DNA from 4 places in the Arthrobacter sp. K4-10C genome. Region 1 is predicted to be linked to each of the others. Evidence: riboswitches for the same ligand, from Rfam matches in the RefSeq annotation. Region 1 holds a riboswitch; each other region holds the start of a gene.
What was found. Region 1 has a riboswitch for thiamine pyrophosphate ahead of thiC (phosphomethylpyrimidine synthase ThiC). Riboswitches for the same ligand answer to the same signal wherever they lie in the genome.

Region 1 (4,205 bases):
GCCGCCACGGCTTTGACCCGGAGGCGGAACCTGTCGAGTCCTCATTCGCGGCAGACACCGCCATCGTGCTGCGGTCCCTGGCCGATGACGGACGGGGCGCCGCCGGCGGACACGTGGTGGCGCATGCCCAGGGTGCCATCGCGGCCATGATGGCCGCCGTCGAACGGCCGGACCTCGTCTATTCTCTGACACTCGTGGAACCCGCCTGCCTGTCACTGACGGCGGAACTGCCGGCCACCGCGGCCCACATTAGGCTGATGCAGCCGCTGCTCGAGGTCCGCCACCAGCTCAGCGATGACGATTTCCAGCGGGAGTTTGTGCGCCGGGTGTACGCCACTGACCTGCAGGAACCGGCCACCGCGGAGGAGAAGCGGTCCGCCAGGCGCCTCCGGCTGCAGGCGCCCTCATGGGAGGCGCCGCTGCATATCGTTCCGGGCGTCCCCACCCTGGTCCTGACCGGGGGCTGGGAACCCCTGTACGAGGAAATCGCCGGCTACCTCCGCGAAACCGGAGCCGTGCACCGCGTCTCTCCCGGAGGGCACAGGCCCCAGGACTCCGCGGACGGGGACCGGACCATCCGGTCCTTCATCAGAGACGTCAGCAGGGCCCAGCCTGCCCGCGCGTCCTGACCCGCGCAGGCCCGGGCTTCCCCTCCGCCCGGCCGGCCCCCAATAGCCAGCCGGACGAAAGGGAAGGCTTCTATGTGGAGATACTCTCGGGTAGCCGCAGCTCCGGCAGGTAAACCCTGCCTCCCGAGGCCATGAATTCCTGGCTCTTCTCCCGCATGCCGCTTGCCATGTCCGCCAGGGCTGCCTGCGCTTCCGCGGAGCCGTACTCATCCCGGATGTCCTGGCTGATCCGCATGGAGCAGAACTTGGGTCCGCACATGGAGCAGAAATGGGCCGTCTTGGCCGGCTCCGCGGGCAGCGTCTCGTCATGGAAAGCCTCGGCGGTCACCGGGTCCAGCGACAGGGCGAACTGGTCCCGCCAGCGGAACTCGAAGCGGGCCTTTGACAGTGCGTCATCCCGTTCGTGAGCGCCGGGGTGGCCCTTGGCCAGGTCTGCGGCGTGCGCTGCAATCTTGTAGGTAATGACTCCCGTCTTGACGTCGTCCTTGTTGGGCAGGCCCAGGTGTTCCTTTGGAGTCACGTAGCAGAGCATCGCCGTGCCGTACCGGGCGATCTCCGTGGCGCCGATGGCTGATGTGATGTGGTCATAGCCGGGCGCTACGTCGGTAACCAGGGGACCCAGGGTGTAGAACGGGGCGCCCTTGCACAACTCCTGCTGGCGCTCGACGTTTTCCCGGACCAGGTGGAAGGGAATGTGCCCCGGCCCCTCCACCATTACCTGGACGTCGTGTTCCCAGGCGCGCTGCGTCAGTTCCGCGAGCGTGTCCAGTTCCGCGAATTGCGCGGCGTCGTTGGCGTCCGCCGTTGCTCCGGGCCGCAGGCCGTCTCCCAGCGAAAACGCCACGTCGTACCTGGCGAAGATCTCACACAGCTCGTCGAAGTGCGTGTAGAGGAAGTTCTCCTGGTGGTGCGCCAGGCACCAGCCGGCCATGATTGATCCGCCCCGGGAGACGATGCCGGTGACCCGGTTGGCAGTCAACGGCACGTAACGGAGCAGGACGCCGGCATGGACGGTCATGTAGTCCACACCCTGTTCGCACTGCTCGATGACAGTGTCACGGAAAATTTCCCAGGTTAGCTTGTTGGCCTCGCCGTTGACCTTCTCAAGCGCCTGGTAGATGGGAACCGTACCGATCGGCACAGGGGAGTTGCGGATGATCCATTCCCGCGTTGTGTGGATATCGTCACCGGTGGAGAGGTCCATGACGGTGTCCGCGCCCCACTGCGTGGCCCATTGCAGTTTGTCCACTTCTTCGGCTATGGAGCTGGTCACGGCGGAGTTGCCGATGTTGGCGTTGATCTTCACCAGGAATGCCTTGCCGATGATCATCGGCTCCGACTCCGGGTGGTTGATGTTGCTGGGGATGATGGCGCGGCCGGCGGCCAGTTCGCTGCGGACCAGCTCCACATCGCAGTTCTCTCGCAGGGCCACAAAGCGCATCTCGGGGGTGATGATGCCCTGCCTGGCATAGTGCATCTGGGTCACGGTCCGGCCTTCGACGGCGCGGCGGGGCACCGGCTGCGCACCCCTCCACTCAGCGGAGGCTGCACCGCGGCGCACAGCCGAGCGGCCGTCGTCGAGCAGGTTCCGGCCCCTGCCGCTGTACGCTTCCGTATCTTCCCGCGCCGCGATCCATGCGGAGCGGAAGGGAGGCAGGCCCATCACCGGATCGCTGCCCGGGCCGGCGGTCCGGTAGGTACGGAAGGGCTCGTTGACTTCCCCATTGGGTGACGGTTCCAGGGAAATCTCCGTCACCGGAACCCGGATTCCGTTAGCCGTGTCTTCTATGAAGGCCAACGAATGCGACGCCAAAGATTGGGTAACAGGTTCCGCGGGCTTCTCACCAGGCAGGGCTGTCCCTGGCTGGTTTCGGGTAGGGCTCAGCTGTTCATTTGGTGTACTCAAGGAATACTCACTTCCTTCGCCGGCATTACCCGGACAGGTTCGACGGTCGCAGGCTGCATCAGCCCGATCTCAGCCCCTGCAGGGGCACCCGTGTGGTCAGGAACGAAGCTACCACAGCCGCTCCGGAAGCCCTTGTCATATTGGCAGTGCTAGCCTGACTGGCGACGAAAAGGGTGCCGGATGCCGAAGATCATCGAATTCAGCGGGCCAGTGCTGACTGCACCGGACAGCGAACACCGGGGCCTGTGGTCAGTGGACGGGAAACTCACGTTCGCCCGCCCGCAGCAGGCACCGGACCGCGTGCTGGACGGCTGGGTGCTGCCGGGCCTGGTGGATGCCCACTGCCACATCGGGCTCGGGCCCGGCGGGCCGGTGGATGCTCCAACCGCGGCCGCCCAGGCCCGGGCAGACCTGGCGGCGGGCACGTTGCTGGTGCGCGATGCCGGTTCACCGGCAGATACCCGGTGGATGCAGGGAGGCCGGGACTTTCCGGTGCTGATCAGGGCCGGACGCCACGTTGCCCGCACCCGCCGATACCTTCGCGGCTTCGCGGACGAGGTGGAGCCGGAGAACCTCGTGGAGGCCGTGCGCAAACAGGCACGCGACGGAGACGGTTGGGTGAAGCTCGTGGGGGACTGGATCGACCGCCGGGCCGGGGACCTGGCACCCTCGTTTCCCGCCGCCGTCGTCCGGGATGCTGTGCAGGCCGCGCACGACGAAGGCTCCCGGGTGACCGCCCACTGCTTCGCGGAAGACACCCTGGACCAGATGCTGGACGCCGGCATTGACTGCATTGAGCATGCCACCGGGCTCCTGCCCCGGCACCTTCCCCGCTTCGCGGAGCAGGGCGTGCCCATCGTCCCCACCCTGGTGAACATCGCCACGTTTCCCGACATTGCCGCCCAGGCGCAGCCAAAGTTTCCGCGCTATGCAGCGCACATGCTTGCCCTGTGGGAGCGTCACCTGGAACGGGTAGGTGAGGCCTACGACGCCGGCGTACGGATTTTCGCCGGCACGGACGCCGGAAGCGTCATCCGCCACGGACGGATCGCCGACGAGATCTTCGCCTTGCATTCCGCCGGGCTTCCCATGCCCGCAGCGCTGGACGCAGCCTGCTGGTCCGCACGGGAGTGGCTCGGAGCGGACGGCCTGCAGGAAGGTGCGCGGGCCGACGTCGTCATCTGCAGGGACGATCCGCGTGTCCGGCCGGCCGCAATCCGGAAGCTGGCCCACGTGGTGCTGGGAGGCCGCGTCATCGCCTGAAGAGTTTGCAGGAATTCAAAGGTGCTTGGAATAAATTGAAGCTTCAAGTAATTTTAACTGTGACAGGCCGTCTTATCCGCACGGCCTCCAGCACAGGGAGCGTTCAATGACTGCAGAAGCCACCAGCCAGGATCTTCTTCCCGCCGACCTCGCCATGGGCACCGTGATGCTCAAGGTCGGCGACATGAAGGTCATGACCGATTACTACCAGCGTGCCCTCGGCCTTGAGGTTGTTGCGGAGCAGGACGGCGGGCTCTACCTCGGCCGCCTGCAGAAGCCGCTGGTCCACCTGGCGCCCGCGCCCGGGCTGAATCTTCCGGGCAGGGGAGAGGCCGGCCTCTTCCATACCGCGCTGCTCTTCGAGGACCAGGCTTCCCTCGCCGCCACCATTGCCACCGCCGCCCGGT
Region 2 (4,205 bases), on a different contig from region 1:
GGCTTCTCCAGCAATTGCCGGACCTGGATGAGTCCCGGGCTCCATTCCCATTCGTCCGATACTCCTGCCAGGCCGGAGTAGTGGAGCTCGTAGAGGCAGAAGAGGGCCAGCTGGGCATCATCATCGCCGATGATGTCTCCCGTTTCCGCCAGGCGCTGCGGGACCAGTTCCGACAGCCCCGCAAGGGCTTCGCCGGAGCCGTCCGGGCCGTCCGCCAGAACGTCGAACAGGGCGCTGCTGATGGGGCCTCTGGGCTTCGGAATTTCCATGGGTGCTCCTTGATCTGGGTAATGTGTGCCATTGCCGTCTGCACTGGCGGCAGTGGGGGTGGTCAGCGTTCCCGGCGGCCTGCCGGGGTGGTGCGGGGGGAGAGCAGGACGGCCAGGGCGATCATGGCCAGGCCCAGGATGAGGTGCAGCCAGTTGTCCGCAGAGTTCTCGGGAATGAAGTTGGCGGGTGTGGTGTCTCCGATTAGGAGGCCATACAGCCAGAGGACCAGGTAGATGACCCCGCCATAGATGAGGAAGTTCCTCGCCTGCCGGTGGGTGCCTGCCATGAAAACCCCTGCGATGCCGAAGAGAAGATGGACGAGGTTGTGGAGGACGGATACCTGGAAGATACCCAGCAGCAGCGCTTCCGAACCGGGGCCCGCAAAGCCAAGGGAACCGTAGTTGCTCGTGATGCCCGGAACGAATCCAAGGATGCCTGCGAGCAGGAATACGGCAGCCGAAGTCAGGGCAGACCACTGCAGGGCGGTTCGGACGCCCGTGGGGCGGGTGCTGACTGCCATGTTCCCATACTCCTCAAACGCGTTGAAACAATATAGTAAGCATGATTACTATCAAAAGCTAAGCAAGCTTTGTTTCCGCGCCGGGGTATCCGGAAGCCAACACTGTGCAGTCCCCTTATGCCGGGCCGGTCCAGGTGTAGGGGTTGGGGTGCTGTCCGCCGTTGCGGCCGTGCTCGTACCCCTGTTGCCATGCCTTGCCGACGGCGGACACCAGTTCGGCCAGCAGGGGATAGTAGGGATGGTCCGGGCCAATGAAAATCATCTCGTCCTCTGCCTTGTCCACCGCCGCCCGGACGGGGTTCTCAGCCGGCCAGCCGGTCATGGTGCGCCGTCTGCCCCTGTTGACCGCAGCACCTCACGCATCGCCTCCACCACCAGGTCGTGGTCCTGCACCTGCGGGAGTCCGGAAACCGTGACGGTGGCTACCGACCCCACGCCCTCCACGTAGACGGGGAAAGAACCGCCATGTGCCGCGTACTTCGTTTGATCGAACCACCCCTGGTCCTCGATCCGGCCCCCGCGGAGGCGGCCGCGCAGCCCCACCAGGAGGGAAGGCACCTCATACCGGGCGGCTGTCCGTTGCTTCGCGCGGATCCAGTGTTCGTTGTCAGGGGTGGCGCCGGGCAGGGCCACGTGGAACAGGACCTGTTCACCCTTGGTGATGTCGATCGCGATGGGCAGCCCGCGTTCCTTCCCGAGTTCCACGAGGAGGAGGCCAAGGTTCAGGGCGTCGTCCAGCGAGAAGCCTGGAAACTGGAGTTCGTGGATTTCGCCTTCGATGCGGCCGATGAGGGCCTGCAGCGAGCCCTCCGGCTGTACGGCGTCGGAGTCCGGATCGTAGTCAGTCACATGCGGCGGATTGGCAGTCATGGCCCACAATCTACCCCTGTCCAGGTGTAAACTGGACCACGCCCAACAGGGCAATCCAATGCATCATCCAAATCAAGCAACACACAACGACAGGGGAGCGCCGCCGTCGGAACTGGCAAGGCCAGGAACCGCAGGTGGGCGCTGAGAGTGCGGACAGCCGCAGACCCTCGAACCTGATCCGGTTAGTACCGGCGCAAGGGAGTCGAGTTCTCGAAGTCCGGCAGCGGTGAAGTGCCGTTTGCCGTGCTTTCCCCTCCTGTTTCCCAGGAGGATTCCATGAGCACTGCAGCAATCAAGAAGACCACCAGCAAGTCCTGGCGGGTCGTGGACATCGTGGTGGCGGCCCTGATCGCCATCGCTGGCGGCGTCATTTTCTGGGCATGGTCCCAGGGAGCAGCCGCAGTATCCGGGCCCATGAACGCCGTTTACCCGCCGCTCACCGGCCTGATTGCCGGTGGCTGGATGATCCCGGCAGTGCTGGGCATGCTCATCATCCGCAAGCCCGGCGCCGCCTTGTTCTGCGAGACCGTCGCAGCCACTGGTGAGCTCCTGATGGGCTCACAGTACGGCGCGTCGGTCCTGTTCTCCGGCCTCGTCCAGGGCCTCGGCGCCGAGATCATCTTCGCGGTCTTCGTCTACAAGAAGTTCAACTTGCCGGTCGCGCTGCTCGCCGGTGCCGCCGCCGGCCTCTTTTGCGGCCTGAACGACTCCTTCGCGCCGTGGGGCTGGAACATCGCCTACCCGGCCGGCGACAAGCTGGCTTACATCATCTTCACCGCGATTTCCGGCGCGGTCATCGCCGGCGCCCTGTCCTGGATTGCCACCCGCGGCCTGGCCAGGACCGGCGTCCTGAGCTCCTTCGCTTCCCGGAAGGCGGCAACGGAGCCCGTCTTCTCCTGATGCAGGCGCCAATCCACGAGGGCGTGGCCGGGGCCGTGCGTCCCGCCGCCGTCACTGCCCGCGGCTGGGGCTGGCGGCACGCCGGCCGCCCCAAGCCCGCCGTCCACGGCCTTGACCTGGACATCAGGCCGGGGGAGCGGGTGCTCCTGCTGGGCCCCTCCGGCGCCGGCAAGTCCACGCTGCTCCATGCCCTGGCCGGAGTCCTGGGTGATGCGAACGACGACGGCGAGGCCAGCGATTCCGACGAGTCGGGTTCGCTGCTGGTCGACGGCGGGTCCCCCCGGGGGCAGCGCGGCCGCGCTGGCCTGATGCAGCAGGACCCCGAAACGCAGGTGGTCCTCTCGAGGGTTGGGGACGACGTCGCCTTCGGCGCAGAGAACCTCGCCGTCCCCCGCGGCGCCATCTGGACCCGCGTCCACGAGGCGCTGGCCGACGTCGGGCTTTCCCACCTGCCACTGGACCACCCCACGTCGGCGCTGTCCGGCGGGCAGAAACAGCGCCTTGCCCTGGCGGGCATCCTTGCCATGCGCCCCGGGTTGATTCTGCTGGACGAGCCAACCGCGAACCTCGACCCGGCAGGAGTGCTCGAGGTCCGTGCCGCCGTGGAACGCTGCCTGGACAAAACCGGGGCAACGCTGGTGGTGGTGGAGCACCGGGTGTCGGTGTGGAAGGACCTGGTGGACCGGATTGTGGTCTTGCAGCCAGGCTCGGCCGCTGATCCCGCCGTGCTCCTTGACGGACCGCCGGACCGGGTGCTTGGCGAGGCTCGCGCCATGCTGGTGGGAGCCGGGGTATGGGTGCCCGGTTACCTGCCGGCCACGCGTGCGCGTGCCGCGGTTCCTGCCCCCGGCACGGGAAACCTCCTGCTGGCCGCGGAGAAAGTGGCCGTGTCCAGGGAACGTCCCCGCCGCAGCGGATTCCGGAAAATTCCGCCGGTCCCCGTGCAGGAGGGCATCTCCGCGCAGGTCCGGGCCGGGCAGGCGCTCGCAATTACCGGGCCCAACGGCGCGGGGAAGTCGACCTTTGCTCTGACCCTCGCGGGGCTGCTGGAGCCGGTCGCCGGAAAGGTCTCGGCAGCGACCGACCTGAGCCGGGGCGCGGGGATTGACCCCTACAAATGGAAGGCCGAGCAGCTGATCGAGCGGGTGGGAACGGTGTTCCAGGAGCCGGAGCACCAGTTCGTCACCGGCCGGGTGCTGGATGAGCTGCTGTTCGGACCGCGGCACCTGGGCCACGGCGAGGACCGCGTCGACGAACTGCTGGAGCGGCTGCGGCTCACATCCCTGGTGGATGCCAACCCCTACACCCTCTCCGGCGGGGAGAAGCGGCGGCTCTCCGTGGCAACCGTCCTTGCGGCCAGCCCGCAGGTGCTGGTTCTGGACGAGCCGACGTTTGGCCAGGACGCCAACACCTGGGCCGAGCTGGCGTCCTTCCTCTCCGAACTGCTTGATTCCGGCACCGCCGTAGTGTCCGTGACCCACGACACCGAGTTCACCGCCGCCCTGGGCGGGACAGAGCTGAAGCTGGCAACGACGGAAAAGGTGGCCCTGTGAGGCAGGAACTGAACCTGCGCGGCAACCACGCCCTGCTGACCCGCGCCAATCCGCTCAGCAAGCTGGCCGCCGTCGTCCTCATCACCGTTGTA
Region 3 (4,205 bases), on a different contig from region 1:
CCCTGCAGGCTGGGGGCACCGCCGGTGCCCATGATCAGCCGGGATGCCAGGGGAACGCCGTCGATGACCAGGGCGTCGTCCAGTACAGGCGCTCCAGCCGAGGGAAGGGTGGTGCTTTCCGTCATGGTGTCAGCCTCCCTGCACAGCCGTGACGAGTTCGACGTCGTCACCGTCGGCGAGCGCTGTTGCGAACCATTGGCTGCGGGGCACCACGACGGCGTTGTGTGCCACCGCGACGCCCAGCCTTTTGCCGTCCGTTGCCTGGCCGTCAGGGCCGAGTGCGCGGCCGGTGACCTCGCCGACGAGCGTAGTGATGGAGGCCCCTTCAGCCACCAAGTGGTGGTTTCCGTTCAGGGTGATCTTCATGCTGTCTCCTTGATGTTGAAACTTGGGGCGGGGGATTCATGGCCGGAAAAGCGGCCCGGGTTGAACGGCTCCCAGCGGGGGTCCGCGGTGCCGTCCAAGAGATCCCGGCAGATGGCGGCGGCGACGGGCGAGAGGAGGACGCCGTGCCGGAAGAACCCCGTGGCGATGATCAGGCCGGCGATGTGAGCCGGCTGCCCGGGACTTGATTCACCAGACACCGGCACCCTTCCCAGCAGCGGGGCATTGTCCGGGGTTCCCGGCCGGGCCCGCGCCGTGCACTCCAACACTTCAAGCTCGGCGACAGCGGGCACCAGTACCTGCGCGTCCCGGAGGAGCTGGTAGACCCCGCCCGCGGATACGCCGCTGCGGCCAGAGCAGGGGTTTTGGTGCGCCGGGGCATCAGTCCCGGCGAGGGCGTCCTCACGCTGGGTGGCTCCGATCACCACTGTCCCGTCCGCCCGGGGGACGATGTACACCGGCACGCCGCGGACCAGTCCACGGACGGTGGAAGTCACCAGCGGTTGGAGCTGGCGGGGCACGGCAAGGCGCAGGATGTCCCCATGCACTGGCCGCAGCGGCAGGTGCAGGCCCCCTGGAAGGTCCGACAGGCCGCCGGCGTCCAGTCCATTGGCCACCACTGTTTCGCCGGCCAGGACGGTGCCGCCGCCAGCGAGCCGGACGCCGGCAACTTCTCCGCCGGCCCACACCAGGCCCAGGGCCCGGTCCGGCACCGCGTAGCCATCCACCGTCCCTGCTGCGGTTCCGATGCCGCCGGTGCGGGCAACGTGGTCTGCCATGGCGCGCCGCAGGCAGGACACCAGGAGACGGGGATCCACCTGGTGGTCCGAGGGTGTGTCGAGGGCGCAGGCGATGGCCGGGCTCAGCAGGGGTTCACGCCGCCGGGCCTCGCGGACGGTCAGGGGCTCCACCGCAAGTCCGTTGGCCGCCTGCACCGCGCGCAGGTCCATCAGTGCCTGGCGGTCGGCGGCATCGGCACCCACGGCGAGGGTCGGTGTCGGAAGGTAGCCGGTTCGCTGACCGGAGGCGGCCTCCAATTCGGTGGCAAAGCGGGGCCACTTGGCCGAGGACGCCAGCATGAGGTCCAGGAGGTCCTCCTCCTGGTAGTGCAACTCGCTCACGGGCGCGAGCATCCCGGCAGCCGCCCAGCTGGCACCTGAGCCCGGCGCGTCGTCGATCAGCGCCACGGTGCGCCCCGAGCGTTGGGCTTCCCAGGCGATCGCGTGTCCGACCACGCCCCCGCCGATCACTGCTACGTCGGCCCGGATGGTGCTGTCCGGGGACGCCGGGGGCGCTGTGTCTGGGATGCGCATGTGGTTCCTTCCCTACGCCGGTACTAGCCGGATCAGGTCAAGCGGTCGGCTCTAACGCCCTCTCAGCCGGGCGCTTTATGACAGCTGCCACGGGCTCCCGCAGTACGAGGCCAGTGTAGAGGAACTAGGCTTGCAGCCATGAATGTGTCCCGCTCCCCTGCCGCTGCCGGCGCCTCCGCAACCGATGCCTTCACCACAGCCGAAGGAACCTTCGGGCTGAAGGCTGCCCGCCTGTACCTTTGCACCGACGCCCGCCGGGACCGGGGCGACTTCGCGGACTTCGTCGACGCTGCCTTCGCCGGGGGCGTGGACATCATCCAGCTCCGCGACAAGTCCATCGAAGCGGCGGAGGAGCTGGAACTCCTGGCCGTCCTGAAGGAGACCGCGCAGCGCCACGGCCGGTTGTGGGCCGTCAACGACCGTGCCGACATCGCCGTGCTGTCCGGTGCGCCCGTGTTCCACATCGGCCAAAAGGACCTGCCTCTGCCGGCGGCACGCACCCTGCTCAACGGCAACGGTGCCATCGGGCTCTCAAGCCACACGACGGCCCAAGTTGATGCCGCCCTCGCTGCCGCAGCCGGACCCGCCGGCCTGGACTACTTTTGCGTGGGGCCGGTCTGGGCCACACCCACCAAACCCGGCAGGGCCGCGGTCGGACTGGACCTGGTGAGGTACGCCGCAACAGCCACTGCCGGTTCCCGTGACGCCGGATCCGGGGTGCCCTGGTTCGCGATCGGCGGCATCGACCACGCCAATGTGGAGCAGGTGGTGGACGCCGGAGCCCGCAGGATTGTGGTGGTCCGTGCGATCACCGAAGCGACCGACCCCGCCGCGGCGGCAGCCTCACTCCTGGCCACCCTGGATGCTGCCGGTTCCTGACTTGCCCGGCAGGGCAACACGGCCCGGCCCTTCCGTGGAGCCGATGCCCTGCATATTCGACGGTCTTCCGGCTAGGCTGATTTTCGTGTCACATCATCGGCTGGCTCCCAACGTCCATGAGCACAACAACGCCCTGGAAGAGGCATTGGGCGCGTTGCGGACGGAGCTGGAACTTCCGGGGCCGTACCCGGAACCTGCTGTCCGTGACGCGGAGGCCGCCGTGGCTGCGCTGGAACTGCCGGCCTACGATCTGACCGGGGTCGAATTCATCACCATCGACCCCGCGTCGTCCACCGACCTGGACCAGGCCCTGTTCATCGAAGCCGACGGCGACGGCTACCACGTGCTGTACGCCATCGCCGACGTTCCCGCCTTCGTAACGCCCGGCGGTCCGCTGGACACCGAAACCCGGCGCCGCGGGCAGACTTTCTATGCCCCCGACGGGCGGATTCCGCTGCATCCGGAGGTGATCAGCGAAGGCGCGGGAAGCCTGCTGCCGGGGCAGGACTGTTCCGCCTTTGTCTGGGACTTCCGCCTGGACGGGAACGCGGAAGTCACCTCTGTCGCTGTCAGGCGGGCGAGGATTCGCAGCCGGGCCAAATTGAGCTACAAGGGCGCGCAGGCCGAGCTGGATGCCGGGAGCGCATCCCCGGTCCTGCAACTGCTGAAAGAAGTGGGCCTCAAGCGCGTGGAGCTGGAACGCGCGCGGGACGGCGCCAGCCTTAACATGCCGGAGCAGGAGATTGTCCAGCTCCCGGATGGGGGCTACCGTATCGCCGCCGCCCCGCAGCTGCCCGTTGAGGACTGGAACGCCCAGATCTCGCTCATGACGGGGATGGCCGCGGCGCAGCTCATGCTGGCTGGCAAAGTGGGGATCCTGCGGACCATGCCGGCACCCGATGAACGTTCCCTGAACCACTTCAGGCTCCAGACTGAGGTGCTGGGGAAACCGTGGGACGGGCAGGCCGGCTACGGCGAGTACCTGCGCACCCTGGACCCCACCGAACCCCGCCAGCTGGCGATCCTGCACTCGGCAGGGATGCTGTTCCGTGGAGCCTCCTACACTGCCTTTGACGGCAGCATCCCGGAGGACGCGGTCCAGTCAGCCATCGGTGCCGCCTACGCCCACACCACCGCTCCCCTGCGACGGCTAGTGGACCGTTTCGTGCTGGTGATCTGTGAGGCCCTGAGCAATGGCGGCAACGTGCCCGGCTGGGCACGGGAGGCCCTTCCCTCACTGCCCGAGATCATGGCGGGCTCTGACCAGCTGGCGTCCCGGATGGAGCGGATGGCCCTGGATACCGTGGAAGCTGCGCTGCTGGTGAACCATGTCGGCCAGGAGTTCGATGCCATCGTCATCTCCGGGTCGAAGCCGCAGAAGGACAACGGGAACGGTGGCAACGGCAGGAACGGAAACGGGAAGAACGGAAACGGGAACGGCGGCTCCGGCGTCATCCAGATTGCCGAACCTGCCGTAACGGCCCGCTGCGCCGGCGATCTGGAGTCAGGCACGAAGGTCCGCGTCCGCCTGCTTTCCTCCGACATCGCCACCCGTGAGGTCCACTTCGAACTGGTCGACTGACGCGCGCTGGAGGCCCAGCTTCCCGGCCTGCAAAGCGCAAAAGCCGG
Region 4 (4,205 bases), on a different contig from region 1:
TGGAGGCAGCCTTCGTTGACATCGGGCGCGGCCGTAACGCCGTTCTGTACGCAGGCGAGGTGAACTGGGAGGCCGTCAACCTCGAGGGCAAGCAGCGCCGTATCGAAAACGCCCTCAAGTCAGGCGACACCGTCCTGGTCCAGGTGACCAAGGACCCCGTCGGGCACAAGGGCGCACGCCTCACCAGCCAGATCTCGCTGCCCGGACGCTACCTTGTGTACGTGCCTGGCGGTTCCATGACGGGCATCTCCCGCAAGCTGCCCGACGTCGAACGCAACCGCCTCAAGCGCATCCTCAAGGACCGCCTCCCTGAGCAGGCTGGGGTCATCGTCCGCACAGCCGCGGAGGGAGCGTCCGAGGAAGAGCTGACGCACGACATCAATCGGCTGCGCGCGCAGTGGGAAGGCATCGAAAGCCAGTCCACCTCCACCAAGGTCCTGGCACCCGAACTGCTGTACGGCGAGCCGGACCTCACCATCAAGGTGGTGCGTGACGTCTTCAACGAGGACTTCTCCAAGCTGATCGTGTCCGGTGAAGAAGCCTGGGACACCATTGAGGCCTACGTCACCTACGTTGCCCCGGACTTGGTGGGCCGCCTTGAGAAGTGGACCAAGGACCAGGACATCTTTGCGGCATGGCGGATCGATGAGCAGATCCACAAGGCCCTGGAACGCAAGGTGTTCCTGCCCTCCGGCGGTTCTCTGGTGATCGACCGCACCGAGGCCATGACCGTGGTGGACGTCAACACCGGCAAGTTCACGGGCAGCGGCGGCAACCTTGAGGAAACCGTCACCAAGAACAACCTTGAAGCAGCCGAGGAAGTGGTGCGCCAGCTCCGCCTCCGCGATATCGGCGGCATTATCGTCATCGACTTCATCGACATGGTGCTGGAATCCAACCGGGACCTGGTCCTGCGCCGCCTGGTGGAATGCCTGGGCCGCGACCGCACCAAGCACCAGGTTGCCGAAGTCACGTCGCTGGGCCTGGTCCAGATGACCCGCAAGCGCATGGGCACGGGGCTCCTTGAGGTGTTCGGGGAGCAGTGCGAAGCGTGCGCCGGCCGCGGTGTGGTGACCCACGACGACCCCGTGGAGCATCGCCGCGCGAACATCGTTGCCGCCGAGCACCACGTGCAGCGTTCCGACATTCGGCCCGACGTCCGCGCCGAAGGGCACCGTAATGAGGGACAGCGGACCGACAGCAGCCAGCCGAACGGCAGGCCGGACCGCAAACGGCGGCGCGGACGCGGTGGCCAGCAGCCTGAAGCTGCCCCGGCTGCGGCGGTGCATGTCCATACCGTCCATCCGGATCCGGCCGATGCCGAGCGGCACGCGAAGGCGGAAGCCACCAGGCTGGCCCTTGCCAACATCGCTGCCGCGGCGCATGCGGCGCACCTGCACGATGACGAGGTGGCGGCGGCCAAACAGGCGCAGTCAGTCCAGCCCGAAACGCCGGCCGCAGAAGACAAGCACGACGCCGGCGCGGCGCCCCGGCCGGCGGCTGTCCTGACCTTCGGCGGCGAGAAGGTTGTCCTGCCGTTCGTGGAGCATGCCGAAGAACAGCAGCCGCAGCCGGCCCTCACCCTGGACCGGCTCGCTGAAGCTTTCGCCCACCTTGGTGAACCGGCACCTGCTGGTGAAACGCCGGCGGAAGAACATGAAACCAAGGTTTCCGAGGCCGGGCCGGTCAACGCCGAACAGCCGCCTGCACCCGCAGCAGAGGAAAAGGACTGGTCTGACCACACTGTGGACCAGACCCGCCAGCGCCGGCCGCGGCGCAACCGCAGCGCCAGCCGTGCCCAGGGTGCCGCCAATGAAACCACTGTGCAGCACCATGAGAACGCGCCTGCGGCCAGCACCGGGCACACACATGCTGCCAAGGCGCCGGAACCCGCGGCCTCCGCAGACCGCAAGGATGGGACTGCCAAACCCGCCGAGGCGCCCATCATCCTGGGCGTCGGGGTTCCCGCCTCCGAGCTGTAACCCTTGGCGGGTGCGCCGGGAGCCCCACCTTTCGACCAGTCCCCGTTTGGTGGACTTCTCCCCTCTGAAGTACCGGGGGAAAAGTCCACCAAACGGGGACTTTTCGCGCAATGCCCGCTTCACCTTTGAGGCGCCCGAAGCAAAACGGCTAGGCTGGGGGACTGACACGGGGTGCCGCGCGAAGGGCCGGCTGAGATCCAGACCCGTTGAACCTGTCCGGCTAGTACCGGCGAAGGGATGTCTCTTGTCTTCGACTCTTGTTTTGCCCCCAGTAGATCTCCAGGCCGGCACTCTTGAAACCGCTACCGTGCCGCCCGGGACCGGCAGGGACGTGCCGCGTGTCCTGTCCATCGCCGGCTCGGACCCGTCGGGGGGTGCAGGTATCCAGGCGGATCTGAAAAGCATCGCCGCTCACGGCGGGTACGGTATGGCCGCCATCACCGCCCTTACCGCACAGAACACCCACGGTGTGGCTGCGGTCCATGTGCCGCCGGTGTCCTTCCTGGCGGCCCAGCTGGATGCCATCAGCGACGACATCAGCATCGACGCCGTCAAGATCGGCATGCTGGGCGACGCCGGGGTGATCGCCGCCGTACGGACATGGCTGGAAAACGTACGCCCCGCCGTCGTGGTCCTCGACCCGGTGATGGTGGCCACCAGCGGTGACCGGCTGCTGCAAGAATCCGCCGAGGCGGCGCTTCGCGAACTCCTGCCGCTCGCGCACCTCATCACCCCCAACCTCGCCGAACTGGCCATCCTCGTAGGGGAGGAACAGCAGGACACCTGGGCCGGAGCCCTGGCACAGGGCAGGAAACTTGCCGCGGCCACCGGTGCCACGGTCCTGGTGAAAGGCGGCCATCTGGCGGGTGCGGACTGCCCGGACGCGCTGGTGAATACCGGCGGGCTGCTGGGCGCCGAGGTCGTGGAGGTGCCGGGGGAGCGGGTGGCAACCCGGAACAGCCACGGAACCGGCTGTTCGCTGTCCTCCGCAATGGCCACTGTCCAGGCGCGGCTGGGGGACTGGGAGGCGGCCCTGCGGGACGTGAAGCCCTGGCTGGTCGGTGCGCTGGAAACCGCTGGCCGCCTGGAGGTGGGAACCGGGAACGGGCCCGTCCACCATTTCCACCACGTGCGGCCGGTTCCGCACCAGGGGGCTTTCGCGGCCAGCCTCAGGGCTGCTGCTGAAGCGGACCTGGACGCCATTTACGGGCTGGACTTCATCCGCGGACTGGCCACGGGCAGCCTGCCCGAGAAGGAGTTTGCCTACTACCTGGCCCAGGACGCCATCTACCTCAACGGCTACTCCCGGATCCTGGCAAGGGCAAGCGCCCTTGCGCCCACCGAGGCGGAGCAGCTGTTTTGGGCCGGGTCCGCGCAGCAGTGCCTTGAAGTGGAGTCTGAGCTGCACAGGTCCTGGCTGAGCACCCGCACCGTCCGGCCCGAATTGGGTCCTGTGACAAAGTCCTACGTCGACCACCTCACGGCGGCCTCGGCGTCGGGCAGTTACGCGGTGCTGGCCGCGGCCGTCCTCCCTTGTTTCTGGCTGTACGCGGAGGTGGGCAAAAAGCTGCACGCCCAGTTCCTGGCCGCAGGTGAACCGGCCGGGCACCCCTACGCCGAGTGGCTCCGGACCTACGCCGACGAGGACTTCGCCGAGGCAACCCGCAAGGCCATCGCCTTCGTGGACGAGGCCGGCCGGAACGCGTCGGACGCTGAACGGGCCGCCATGGCCACGGCCTTCAAGCAGTCCTGCCGCCTGGAAGTGGAGTTTTTCGACGCGCCGCGGCTGCACTCCTGAGCCTCCCGGGGCGGTCCCGGCGGTATCATGGATGGTGCGCGGTACCGCCGCCCACTGTGGTGCCACTGTCCTGTGGTTGCTATCACAGTAGGCGCGCCGGAGCCAGCCTCATTTGCGGCCGAAGACGAAATTAGCGTAGTCTAGTTCTTCGGTGCTTACGCCAACACTTGGGTTATGACCCCACGGCGTTGAGGCACAGCGAGAAACCAGCCTGTTAGAGCCGGTTCCGCACGCAAATTTTGTTAGAAACGTCGAGAGAAGTGAGTTCCCAAGTGGTGTACGCGATTGTCCGCGCAGGCGGCCGCCAAGAGAAGGTTTCCGTCGGAGACTTCGTTACCCTGAACCGCGTCGCCGGTGGGGCTGGCAGCACCATTCAGCTGCCCGCACTGCTCCTGGTAGACGGTGACAAGGTCACCTCCGCCGCT

Region 2: another riboswitch for thiamine pyrophosphate. It lies ahead of AC5RUU_RS12445 (ECF transporter S component); the one in region 1 lies ahead of thiC (phosphomethylpyrimidine synthase ThiC).
Region 3: another riboswitch for thiamine pyrophosphate. It lies ahead of thiO (glycine oxidase ThiO); the one in region 1 lies ahead of thiC (phosphomethylpyrimidine synthase ThiC).
Region 4: another riboswitch for thiamine pyrophosphate. It lies ahead of thiD (bifunctional hydroxymethylpyrimidine kinase/phosphomethylpyrimidine kinase); the one in region 1 lies ahead of thiC (phosphomethylpyrimidine synthase ThiC).

Annotation. Positions count from the first base shown of each region.
Region 1 is NZ_JBNHFI010000009.1:17,778-21,982, reverse strand. Features, by position in the region: gene AC5RUU_RS13565 (alpha/beta hydrolase) at 1-629, shown strand, start outside; gene thiC (phosphomethylpyrimidine synthase ThiC) at 700-2,535, opposite strand; TPP riboswitch at 2,530-2,637, opposite strand; gene AC5RUU_RS13555 (amidohydrolase family protein) at 2,716-3,798, shown strand; gene AC5RUU_RS13550 (VOC family protein) at 3,905-4,205, shown strand, end outside.
Region 2 is NZ_JBNHFI010000008.1:48,913-53,117, forward strand. Features, by position in the region: gene AC5RUU_RS12425 (iron-containing redox enzyme family protein) at 1-269, opposite strand, end outside; gene AC5RUU_RS12430 (DUF4383 domain-containing protein) at 332-790, opposite strand; gene AC5RUU_RS12435 (hypothetical protein) at 906-1,112, opposite strand; gene AC5RUU_RS12440 (heme-degrading domain-containing protein) at 1,109-1,660, opposite strand; TPP riboswitch at 1,742-1,878, shown strand; gene AC5RUU_RS12445 (ECF transporter S component) at 1,937-2,560, shown strand; gene AC5RUU_RS12450 (ABC transporter ATP-binding protein) at 2,560-4,113, shown strand; gene AC5RUU_RS12455 (energy-coupling factor transporter transmembrane component T family protein) at 4,110-4,205, shown strand, end outside.
Region 3 is NZ_JBNHFI010000001.1:109,331-113,535, forward strand. Features, by position in the region: gene AC5RUU_RS00450 (thiazole synthase) at 1-125, opposite strand, end outside; gene thiS (sulfur carrier protein ThiS) at 130-366, opposite strand; gene thiO (glycine oxidase ThiO) at 363-1,697, opposite strand; TPP riboswitch at 1,690-1,808, opposite strand; gene thiE (thiamine phosphate synthase) at 1,836-2,576, shown strand; gene AC5RUU_RS00470 (RNB domain-containing ribonuclease) at 2,662-4,158, shown strand.
Region 4 is NZ_JBNHFI010000015.1:22,261-26,465, reverse strand. Features, by position in the region: gene AC5RUU_RS18405 (Rne/Rng family ribonuclease) at 1-1,982, shown strand, start outside; TPP riboswitch at 2,140-2,237, shown strand; gene thiD (bifunctional hydroxymethylpyrimidine kinase/phosphomethylpyrimidine kinase) at 2,245-3,780, shown strand; gene rplU (50S ribosomal protein L21) at 4,053-4,205, shown strand, end outside.